DNA from 2 places in the Pseudoflavonifractor sp. HNCC25GI2 genome. Region 2 is predicted to be linked to the other one. Evidence: riboswitches for the same ligand, from Rfam matches in the RefSeq annotation. Region 2 holds a riboswitch; the other holds the start of a gene.
The links. A riboswitch is a leader RNA that binds a small molecule or an ion and turns the genes downstream of it on or off. The one in region 2 is predicted to bind lysine.
Positions count from the first base shown of each region.

Region 1: linked by a shared signal. The riboswitch ahead of asd (aspartate-semialdehyde dehydrogenase) and the one ahead of AC3YUO_RS03040 (Na+/H+ antiporter NhaC family protein) in region 2 are both predicted to bind lysine.

Region 1 covers NZ_JBYUOW010000004.1:259,884-265,808, reverse strand. The annotation lists gene dapB (4-hydroxy-tetrahydrodipicolinate reductase) at 1-314, opposite strand, end outside; gene dapA (4-hydroxy-tetrahydrodipicolinate synthase) at 326-1,216, opposite strand; gene asd (aspartate-semialdehyde dehydrogenase) at 1,253-2,338, opposite strand; lysine riboswitch at 2,515-2,693, opposite strand; gene AC3YUO_RS07905 (SpoIID/LytB domain-containing protein) at 2,787-4,553, shown strand; gene queA (tRNA preQ1(34) S-adenosylmethionine ribosyltransferase-isomerase QueA) at 4,573-5,595, shown strand; gene recN (DNA repair protein RecN) at 5,680-5,925, opposite strand, start outside.
Region 2 covers NZ_JBYUOW010000002.1:91,526-97,450, forward strand. The annotation lists gene AC3YUO_RS03025 (alpha/beta hydrolase) at 1-363, opposite strand, end outside; gene AC3YUO_RS03030 (hypothetical protein) at 393-1,022, opposite strand; gene AC3YUO_RS03035 (PaaI family thioesterase) at 1,159-1,581, shown strand; lysine riboswitch at 1,655-1,828, shown strand; gene AC3YUO_RS03040 (Na+/H+ antiporter NhaC family protein) at 1,949-3,673, shown strand; gene AC3YUO_RS03045 (pyruvate kinase) at 3,794-4,795, shown strand; gene AC3YUO_RS03050 (NAD(P)H-dependent oxidoreductase) at 4,818-5,381, shown strand; gene polA (DNA polymerase I) at 5,478-5,925, shown strand, end outside.

The DNA.
Region 1 (5,925 bases), on a different contig from region 2:
GGCACCTCACAGGCCGCCGCGCCGATTTGGGCCACCTGCTCCGGGGTATAGCCGGTGGTAGCCAGCACCAGGGCGGTCTTGGTGGCTTTGGCAAACGTCAGAAGGCCGTCCAAGGCGGCGGGTGAGGAAAAGTCAATCACCGCGTCCGCCTCTCCGGTAAACTGAGCCGGCGAAGTGAATACGGGAAACTCCCGGTCACTGCTGCCCAGCACATCAAAGCCAGCCACGACCTCCACCTTGGGGTCGGCGGCGCACAGATCGGCCACCACCCGGCCCATATGGCCGTTGCAGCCGGAAATGATTATCTTCAGCATCAGGCTCCCCCTTACTTCAGCAGGCCCATACGCTCCATAGAGGCACGCAGAGTGGCCAGATTCTTCTCCGACATCTCGCACAGGGGCAGACGCAGGGGACCGGCCTCCATGCCCATCAGATTCATGGCAGTCTTGACGGGAATGGGGTTCACCTCGCAGAAGAGGGCATCAATGAGGTCCATATACTGGATCTGCAGCTTGGCCGCCTCCTGGAAGTTGCCCTCCAGGCACAGATGGCTCATCTTCACCATCACCTCGGGGGCGATGTTGGACACCACGGAGATGACACCCTTGGCGCCCAGGCTCATCATGGGCACCACCTGGTCGTCGTTGCCCGACCAGATGTAAAAGTCATCGGGGCACAGATAACGGGTGTGGGCCAGCAGAGAGAAGTTGCCGCTGGCCTCCTTGACACCGTTGATCTTGGGGTTCTTGGAGAGCACCTTGTAGGTCTCGGCCGTGAAGGAGACGCCGGTACGGCCGGGCACATTGTAGAGAATGATGGGCAGGTCCACCCGGTCGGCAATGTACTCGTAGTGCTTGATGAGGCCCTTCTGGCTGGCCTTATTATAATAAGGTGTCACATGGAGCAGAGCGTCGGCTCCGGAGTCCTGGGCGTGCTGGGACAGGTAGACGGCGGCGGAGGTGTCGTTGGATCCCGCGCCGGCAATAACCTTGACCCGGTGGTCCACCCGCTTGACACAGAATTCCACGGCCGCGATGTGCTCCCGGATGGACATGGTGGCGGATTCGCCGGTGGTGCCGCAGACGCACACCGCGTCCACGCCCGCCGCAATCTGCGCGTCAATCAGTCTTCCGAAAGCGTCGAAATTGATGTTTCCGTTCTGGTCAAAAGGGGTGGCCAGAGCCGGGCAGGCACCGGTAAATACAGGAGTTCTCATACAATTACAACCCTTTCCTCAATCAAACAAACCGAATTACTTGTGGTCAATATAGCCCTCGGCACACAGCAGCTCAGCCAGCAGAACCGCGCCGCCGGCAGCGCCCCGCAGGGTGTTGTGGCTCAGACCCACAAACTTATAGTCGTACTGGGTGTCAGGACGCAGACGGCCCACAGAGATGGCCATGCCGCCCTCCAGCTCCCGGTCCAGCTTGGCCTGGGGACGGTCGGGCTCCTCAAAATAGTGGATGAACTGCTTGGGGGCGGAGGGCAGATTCAGCTCCTGGGGACGGCCCTTGTAAGCGGCCCAATCAGCCTTGATCTGCTCCTCAGTGGGCTTGTTGCGGAAGGTAACGAAGGCGGCGGCGGTGTGGCCGTCAGACACGGGCACACGCAGGCACTGGGCGGTGATCTCCGGGCTGGAGGCCTTCACAATCTTGCCATCCTGGATGGTGCCCCAAACCTTCAGAGGCTCCTGCTCGCTCTTCTCCTCTTCCCCGCCGATGTAGGGGATGAGGTTATCCACCATCTCGGGCCAGCGCTCGAAGGTCTTGCCGGCGCCGGAAATGGCCTGGTAGGTGCAGACCAGCACCTTCTCAATGCCGTACTTCATCAGGGGGTGCAGCACAGGGGCGTAGGACTGGATGGAGCAGTTGGACTTGACGGCGATGAAGCCGCGCTTGGTGCCCAGACGCTTGCGCTGGAAGGGGATGACCTCCAGGTGCTGGGGGTTGATTTCGGGCACGACCATGGGCACGTCGTCGGTCCAACGGTTGGCGGAGTTGTTGGAAACCACCGGGCACTCGGCCTTGGCGTACTTCTCCTCCAGAGCGCGAATCTCTTCCTTCTTCATATCCACCGCGCAGAAGACAAAGTCCACCAGACCGGCAATCTTCTCCACGTCGTCCTGGGCGTTCATCACCACCAGACCCTTGGCCTCCTCAGGAATGGGGGTCTTCATGGCCCAACGGCCGGAAACAGCCTCCTCATAGGTCTTGCCGGCGGAGCGGGGGCTGGCCGCAATCGCTGTCAGCTGGAACCAGGGGTGATTCTCCATCAGCGTGACAAAACGCTGGCCCACCATGCCCGTTCCGCCGATAATTCCTACCTTATACTTTTCCATCTCGATTACCTCCGCATCAACTTTATAATATGCTATGATTTGGCTGGAAATAAGTTATTCCCGCTTTTGTCTTCTGCAAAAGAGAAAAAATAAATCAGCGGCTTTTCAAGCGGCTGATTTTGTACTATAATGTCGACTGTGATACTTCTTCGCAGACAGCCGGCAAAATATTCACAAAAGCAGACAGCGCTCCATCAGCTCACTCTGATGACAGTCGCCAGGCTCTTAACCAAGCGACCAGGGCTTCTCCCTCCGGCGAAGGAAACCCTTCGGCGGCGTCCCCTTTCCGCATGGCTGAAACGGGAACCGGAACCCTGACCATGCGTACTAATGTAGCCGCGCCTCTATCTTGCAGAATTTGTGTTTATCCTACCATGTTTGGAAGTGAGTGTCAATAGCACGTATCATGGAAAACAGAGAAATGGAGTCCGTTATGACCAAAAGATTTATGCAACTTGTCGCTGTTCTGCTTGCACTATTCCTGTCTGTTCCGGCAAGCTGGGCCGCCACGGTCAACAGCGATGGGGAGGTCATGCTGCGTATCGGCCTCGCCTCCTCCTCCAGCTACAATGAGATCGGCGAACTCATTGGCGCCAATTTGTGGAACAACACCGGATACGGCGCCGGCTACCGGTTCGGATACTTCGATAAGAACCTGAACTTTGTGGAGCTGGCCCGCACGGACGCCAGTGTGGAGCAAGTCAGCGTCATCAAAACGCAAAACACCTGGTTTGACAGCAGCGGCAGCCGCAGCTCCTATTCCAACTCGGATAATGGCAGCAGCGTGGTGGTCGGCTGCTACCACATCCAGGTTCCCGGCAGCTACTCCTCCTATCGGGACGCCTCTGCCGATGCCAAGTCTCTGGGCGGCTTTGTTGCTTGGATCAATGGTTCCTATCAGGTTCGCGTCGGCGCTTACACCACAAAAGAAGCCGCTGCCGCCGCCTGCTCCTCTCTGGGTTACGGGACGGTTGTGGGAACCAGCTCTTACGGCGTCAATGTGGTAGCCACCGGAACCAGCCAGATTCTCTTCCAGTTTGATGGAGGCGCTTCACAGAGCCTTGGCATTATGCCTGACGTCACCGGAGCTTCCGATGTGCGCACCTGGTTCTGGGACATCAAGTACCGGGGCGGATTTACCTATCAGCGCATTGACGGCGGCAACATTACCGTAGCCAATATTATCGATTTGGAGAATTATGTAAAAGGCGTTGCTCCCTATGAGATGGGTCGGACCTGGCCCCTGGAGGCTCTGAAGACCCAAGCCACCTGCGCCCGCACCTATGCTCTGCGCCGCTTAAACAGCCACAACAGTCTGGACTTTGACCTGTGCAACAGCGACCACTGCCAGGTCTACAACGGAGCGGGCAGCAAGAGCACAACCTGGGGGCCCTCTGCGGTCAGCGACCAGGCGGTGGAAGAAACCGCCGGCCAGGTGGTGTGGTACAAAAATTCTCTGGCTGAAACAGTTTACTCCTCCAGCTTCGGAGGTGCCAGTGAAAACGCCAAATATGTCTGGGGCACAGACACCGTCAACACCTACCCATACTTAAGCGGCGTAGTGGATCCCTATGAGGAGAAAGCGGCCAGCATCAACGCCCGTGCCAACTGGACAGTTACCTACACCGCCGCTCAGCTGGAGGACCGCCTCCACAGCAAATACTACGGCACCGGACATTCCATCGACTATCTGGAGCTTCTCTACTCAGAACTGGGCAATGTGATTAAGCTCACCGTACACTGGGACAACAATCAGACCAGCGAATTTAAGCCCACCAGCATCCGCAGCGTGTTCGGCGTGAACTCCATCCGTTTTACCATCAACGGGCAGACCGTAACAGGCGGGTCGGGAAGCACCTCCGGTTCGGACGGAAGCTACGCCGTCAATGGCTCCGGGTCCCTCTCCTCTCTGGATGGACTGTATGCCATTTCAGGTGCCGGTACCACAGCTGCTCTGGGTGATGACCTCTATGTCATCTCGGGCAGCGGCACCACCTCGGCTCTGGAGCCCGGAACGGGCTCCGGCGGCTCCAATCAGGGCGGCGGTACCGTCACGGTCTCCGGCAACTCCTATGTCTTTAACGGCGGAGGCTGGGGCCATCAGATTGGCATGAGCCAGTATGGCGCCTATGCCATGTCTCAGCTTGGATTTACCTACGAAGAAATCTGTGAATTCTATTACCCGGGCACCCAGGTCGGGCCCTATCAAAAATAACGTTAGGATGGCGTAATCGTTGAAAACCTCGGACTTTAATTTTTACCTGCCGGAGGAGCTGATTGCTCAGACTCCTCTGGAACGCCGGGACGCTTCCCGGCTTCTCACCCTGGACAAGCACACCGGTCAAACCGGTCACCACCATTTTTATGACCTGCCTCAGTTTCTCCGTCCCGGAGACTGCCTGGTTCTGAACAACTCCCGGGTCCTCCCCGCCCGCCTCATCGGCCACCGCCCCACCGGCGGCGTCTGCGAGGTTCTTTTGCTCACCGACAAGGGAGACAACCAATGGGAATGCCTGGTCCGTCCCGGGCGCAAGCTTAAGCCGGGCGCCCAGGTCAGCTTCGGCGACGGACAGCTGACCGCCACCATTGAGGCGGAGCTGGACGACGGCAAGCGGCTGGTGCGTTTTCATTACCAGGGTATTTTCCTGGAAATCTTGGAAGCGCTGGGCAAAATGCCCCTCCCCCCCTATATCAAGGCGGAGCTGCAGGACAACGAGCGGTATCAGACCGTCTACTCCAAGGTGATGGGCTCGGCTGCTGCCCCCACCGCTGGTCTCCACTTCACTCCCGAGCTTTTGGATCAGGTACAGGCAATGGGTGTAAAGGTCTGCTACGTTACCCTTCACGTGGGTCTTGGCACCTTCCGTCCGGTGAAGGCGGAGGATATTCAGGACCACGAGATGCACTCGGAGTTCTGCATGATCAGCCAGGAGACCGCGGACATTATCAACGAGACCAAGGCCGCCGGCGGGCGGGTGATCTGTGTGGGTACCACCTCCTGCCGTACCATTGAAAGCTTCGCCTCCGAGGACGGCACTATGACGGAGCGCTCGGGCTGGACCAACATCTTCATCTACCCCGGATACCGCTTCAAGGTGCTGGACGCCCTCATCACCAACTTCCATCTCCCCCAGTCCACCCTTATTATGCTGGTGTCCGCCCTGGCCGGTCGGGAACATGTCCTGGCCGCCTATGATGAGGCAGTGCGGGAGCGCTACCGCTTCTTCTCCTTTGGTGATGCCATGTTTATCTATTGAGCTCCCCTTTGCTATGAAACAAAAAAACTCTCCCGATGCGGTGCCGGAAATGGCACCGCATCGGGAGAGTTTTTTTGAACGCTTTTATTTGGTTGTCTTCCGGGCCTCCCGGTACTCCCGGGCATGCTCCAAGAGCTCGGCCGCGCTGCGGCGCAGAGCCTCGCTCACCTGTGCGCCGCCAATAAGCCGGGACAGTTCTTCCTCCCGCCCCTCCTTGCTGAGCCGTTCCACCTTTGTATAGGTACGGCCATTCCGTTCTCCCTTTTCCACAGAGAAGTGGGCGTCTGCCATGGCGGCAATCTGGGGCAGATGGGTGACGCACAACACCTG
Region 2 (5,925 bases):
AAGGAAGGACCCCATGGAGTGACCCAGCATCACATAGGGCACCCCCGGATACCGCTCTCCCTCCAGCTCCCGCAGGCGGCGGATGTCCCGCACCAGCAGCTCCCAGCCCCCCTTGGGGGCAAAATAGCCGTACTTTCCGTCCTCCGCGGTCTGTCCGTGACCCAGATGGTCCTCGCCGCACACCGCGAAGCCATGCTCCTGAAGAAATCGGGCCACATGGTCGTACCGCCCGATGTGCTCGGCTACCCCGTGGACAATCTGTACCACCGCCCGGGGCTGCCCCTGGGGCACCCAGCGCCGGGCATGTATGGTGTGGACGCCGTCGGCGGAGGGATAGGTAAAGCTCTCGTTCTGCGCCGTCATTCCGGTCACTCCTCTGCTGTTCTTTGGATTCAGTTTACTCCACGGGCTCGGCCTCCGTCAAGGCCGGGGGCCTGCATCTGCTCCAGGGCGCCCCGGATGATGCCCAGATGGATCTGCCCGGTCTGGGACAGACGCTGAAAGAGCTGCTGCACATAGTCGTCCTGGGCCTGCTCCGCCGCCTGGAGGCACTGCCGGCTCCAGTCCCGCTCCCACCAGTACAGCTCCCGCAGGCCCTGGGCAAGGCCGGTCCCCGCCGGAACTGTGGGGCTGTCCCAGAGCTTCTGCTTCCCGGTGGCCAGGAAATAGGCGGCCCCCAGCTGCCGGGCGGCCCGGCGGTAGTCGGCCGTCAGCGCCGCCAGAGCCGTGCCCCGCCCCCCGGATTTTCGGGACAGGGCGCGGGCCAGAGCCAGCCCCCGGCTCACCCCGCTGAGCCCCTGCTCCAGCAGTTCCCCGTCGCCGGGCGCAGGCGTCTCCGCCGGCTCCGGTCTCTCCTCCCGCTCCTGCGGCCGGGCCTCGGGCACCGCGGAAGCGGACGTTTTCCGTTCCGGCTCCACCGCGATGGGACTGCTCTCCTCATCCGCCATGACCCGGCTCCATACCCGGCGGAACACCTCCGGGTCCACATCCCCGCTCAGCGGGGCAGACTGTGTCTGCTGCATATCCTGTCCTCCTTAAACAACGAATTGGTTTCTTCTCCCGCCATTCTATGCCAAACGCTGAAAAATGGCCCAACAGCTTGTTTTTGTGAAAATTCTGTGCTAGAATGGCCCCACTTTGTCCAAAGGAGAGACCATTATGTCGCCGGAATCCCACAGCGATTTTATTGTGCGCACCGTCAATACCCCCCACCAGTTCTCCTATGAAAACGGCGTTCTGGTCACCGATGTCACGCCGGGCCGGGCCGTGGGGGAGCTGACCGTGGGTCCCAACAGCATCAATCCCCACGGGAATGTCCATGGCGGCGCTCTGACCACCCTGGCCGACACGGTGGCCGGCTGCTGTGCCTGCTCCAAAGGCGGCAGCTGCGTGACCGCCGGCTGTACCCTGGAGTACCTGCGTCCGGCCAACGGCTCCAAAATCTTCTGCGAGGCCACGCCCAAGAAGCTGGGGCGCTCCCTCTCCGTGGTTCAGGTCACCATGACCAACGACCAAAATAAGGTAGTTGCCACCGGAACCTTCACGTTTTTCATGCTTCCGGAGGAAAATACCGGGAAATAAGGGGGATTTCCCCGAATTGGGCTTGACAAGCATGCAGGAGCGTGATACGATACCTGCACTTCCAAAATTAAATTGTTCGGATAGAGGCGCGGCATACATGCGTACCGCGGGACACCCGGCCCTGGCAGGCCGTCCCGTGGGAGAGGGTCTGCCGCCGAAGGTTTTCGTTTTGCCAGTGAGCGGGGGCCTGGGCCGTGGGGAAAACATCCCCCGGACTGTCACAATGCAGTGGAGCGCTATCCAGAGAGGCCCCCGGGATACGTGGGGCCCTCCGGCTTTTGCCATGGGCGCTTGCACCCATGGCTTTTTTGTTTGCGCAAAAAGGGGCTTAGTGTGGGCCCCAAAGATTTAAGTGGAGGGAAAACAAATGAAAGCGAGAAGATCCTGGCCGGCACGCTTCATCCTGATTCTGATGCTGCTGCTGGCTCTGGCTACCACCGCCTTTGCCGAGGACCCCACCGAGGCCACCGGCACCAAGATGATTGAGTGCTCCGACTGCGGCACTCTGGGCATTGTCCTCAGCGACGAGGGCGAGGCCGTCACCTGCGAGGCCTGCGGAGGCACCGGCTATGTGGAATCTCCCAGCCAGTTCTATAACACCGCTCTGGCCCTGCTGCCCCCGGTCATCGCCATTGCCCTGGCCCTGCTTACCAAGGAGGTCTACTCCTCCCTGTTCATCGGCATTCTGGTGGGCGGCCTGCTCTATTCCAACTTCTCTTTCGAGGGAACCTTGAACCATGTGTTCAGCGGAGGCATTGTGGCTTCTCTGTCCGATGCCTACAATGTGGGCATTCTCATCTTCCTGGTTATTCTGGGCACCATGGTGTGCCTCATGAACAAGGCCGGTGCCTCTGCCGCCTTCGGCCGCTGGGCCAAGACCAACATCAAGTCCCGGGCGGGTGCTCAGCTGGCCTCCATTGTGCTGGGCTGCCTCATCTTCATTGATGACTACTTCAACTGCCTGACCGTGGGCTCTGTCATGCGTCCCATCACCGACAAGCACCAGGTTTCCCGGGCCAAGCTGGCCTACATCATCGACGCCACCGCTGCTCCCGTGTGCATCATCGCCCCCGTCTCCTCCTGGGCCGCCGCTGTGGCCAGCTTTGCGGAGGAGGGCCAGGGCCTGAACCTCTTCATCCGCGCCATCCCCTACAACTTCTACGCTCTGCTCACCGTCATCATGATGCTGGGCCTGGTGTTCCTGAAGGTGGACTTCGGCCCCATGGCCAAGTTTGAGCGCAACGCCATTGAAAAGGGCGACCTCTTCTCCGGCTCCAACCCCTACGCCATGATGGACGAGGAGATTGTGGAGGACAAGGGCAAGGTCATCGACCTGGTGCTGCCCATCGTGGTGCTGGTTGTCTGCTGCGTCACCGGCATGATTTACTCCGGCGGCTTCTTCTCCGGCGCCAGCTTCGTGGAGGCCTTCTCCAACTCCGACGCCTCTGTGGGCCTGATGCTGGGCTCCGCCTTCGGCCTGCTCTTTGCTCTGATCTACTACTTCCTGCGCAAGTCCATGACCTTCAAGGAGATGATGGGCTGCATCCCCGAGGGCTTCAAGGCCATGGTGCCCGCCATTCTCATCCTCACCTTCGCCTGGACCCTGAAGAGCATGACCGACTCCCTGGGTGCCAAGTACTTTGTCCGTGACTTCGTGCGCAGCGCCGAGCATCTCCAGATGTTCCTGCCCGTCATCGTCTTTGTCATTGGCTGCCTGCTGGCCTTCGCCACCGGCACCAGCTGGGGCACCTTCGGCATCCTCATCCCCATTGTCCAGAACGTGTTCTCTATGGACAGCCCCCTGGCCATCATCTGCATCTCCGCCTGTATGGCCGGCGCCGTCTGCGGCGACCACTGCTCCCCCATCTCCGACACCACCATCATGGCCTCTGCCGGCGCTCAGTGTGACCACGTGAACCACGTGTCCACTCAGCTGCCCTACGCCATCTCCTGTGCCGTAATTTCCGGCATCAGCTATCTGCTGGCCGGTCTGCTGGCCATCAATGGTCTGCCGGGCATCATCGCCCTGCCTGTGGGCATCGTGCTGATGCTGGGCTTCCTGGTGGTCATGAAGAACCGTCAGCGCGCTTAAGTCTTATCGTGTTTTCTGCGGCGGCTTTCCAAATGGGAAGCCGCCGCTTTTTCTATTGACTTCCCCGCCCAAACGGCCCCATAATGAGAGAGAACAACGGAGAAACGAGGAATCCAATCCATGGAATTTTACGGAACCCTGGGCGGCAGCTGCCAGAGCCGCGATGTTCTGGACCAGCTGTTTCAGGCCGGTATGACCGGCGCCCGCCTCAATCTGTCCCACACCACCCTCTCGGCCTGCGCCCCGCTGCTGAAGGAGGTCTACCAGCCCGCGGCCCGGGCCGCCGGAGTGGAGCCCCACCTCATTATTGACCTCCAGGGCCCAGAGCTGCGAGTGGGCACCCTGCCCGCCCCCATTTCTCTGGAGGAGGGCACCCAGGCCATTCTGGGCGAGGGGGGCATCCCGGTCCCCGCCGCCGTGGTAAAGGCCGCCCGGCCGGGCCACTCCATTTCCCTGGACGACAGCGCCCTGCTGCTGGAGGTGGAGGAGGCGGAGCCCGCCCGTCTTCTCTGCCGGGTGCGCCAGGGGGGACTGCTGAAAAGCCGGAAGAGCCTGGCCATTCTGGGGGTGGAGGTGGACTCCCCCGCCCTCACCCAGGCGGACCTGGACAACCTGGACGTGGCCGCCTCCTTCGGCGTCACCCACATTCTCCAGCCCTTTGTCCGTGGAAAAGAGGACGTACTGGCTCTGCGCCGGGCGCTGGAGGAGCGGGGGCTTGACCGGGTCCAGATCATGGCCAAGATTGAAAACCGCCGTGGGCTGGAGCATCTGGACGAGATTGCTGCCGCTGCCGACCAGATCTGCATTGCCCGCGGGGACCTTGGAAACGCCATCCCCCTGTGGGAGCTGCCCGGCATCCAGAAGGACATCGCCCGGCGCAGCCGGGGGGCCAAGGTGCCCTTCTGCCTGGTGACCCAGCTGCTGTGGTCCATGGAGGAGCGGCCGGTGCCCACCCGGGCGGAGGTGAGCGACATCTATAACGGCGTGCTGGACGGGGCCGCCTCCCTCATGCTCACCGGAGAGACCGCCGCGGGCAAATACCCCGTCCAGGCCATGGAATATCTGGTCAAAACCGCCCGGAGCGCCTTGCAGGATCTGGAAAGGGGAACTGTGGAATCATGAAGGACATTTTATTTGTGGACGCCTGTATGCGGGGACGGAGGTCTCCCGCACCTGGCTTCTGAGCCAGAGCTTTCTCTCCGCCTGTCAGGCCCGGTGGCCCGGGGTAAACATCCGGCGGCGTGATCTCACCGCCTGCTCCCTGCCGCCCCTCACCGCCGCCCTGGCGGAGGAGCGTGACCGGCACTTTCTCAATCAGCCTCAGGACCCCATGTTTGACCCCGCTCGGGAGATGCAGGGGGCGGATCTGGTGGTCATCGCCGCTCCCTACTGGGACCTGTCCTTCCCCGCGGCCTTAAAAATCTATCTGGAGTGGGCCAGCGTGCTGGGCATCACCTTCCACTATACCCGGGAGGGCGTGCAGGAGGGGCTGTGCCGGGCATCTCAGCTGGTCTACATCACCACCGCCGGCGGCCCTCTGGAAGGCCAGAACTTCGGCTTTGACTACGTCCGGGCCCTGGGGCAGATGTTCGGCATCCCCCGCGCCCACTGCCTGTCCGCCCAGGGACTGGACATTCAGGGGAACGACCCGGAGGCCATTCTGGCCCGGGCCCGGGAGGAGGCCCTGCACCTGGCCGGCCGGCTCTGAGCCGGGCTCTGTTTTTTCTTGTTCCCCAAGGGGAAGACTGTTATACTAAAAGCGAGAACACCCGCCCCCTGGGGCGAACTACGGGAGGATACCCACATGAAGAAGCTGATGGTCCTGGACGGCAACTCCATTGTCAACCGGGCCTTTTACGGGGTGAGCCAGAACCTCACCACCCGCTCCGGACAGCCCACCAACGCCGTTCTGGGCTTTCTCAACATTCTCAATAAGCTGCTGGACGAGGAGCACCCCGACGCCCTGTGCGTCACCTTCGACCGGAAGGCTCCCACCTTCCGCCACCTGGCCTATGAGGGCTACAAGGCCCAGCGGAAGGGCATGCCCGAGGAGCTGGCCAGCCAGATGCCCATCCTGAAGGATGTGCTCTCCGCCATGAACATCCCCATGTACGAACTGGACGGGTGGGAGGCGGACGACCTCATCGGCACCATCTCCAAGAAGGACACCGCCGCCGGCTGGGCCACGGTGATCGTCACCGGAGACAAGGACTCCCTCCAGCTGGTCACCGACACCGCCACCGTCAAGCTGG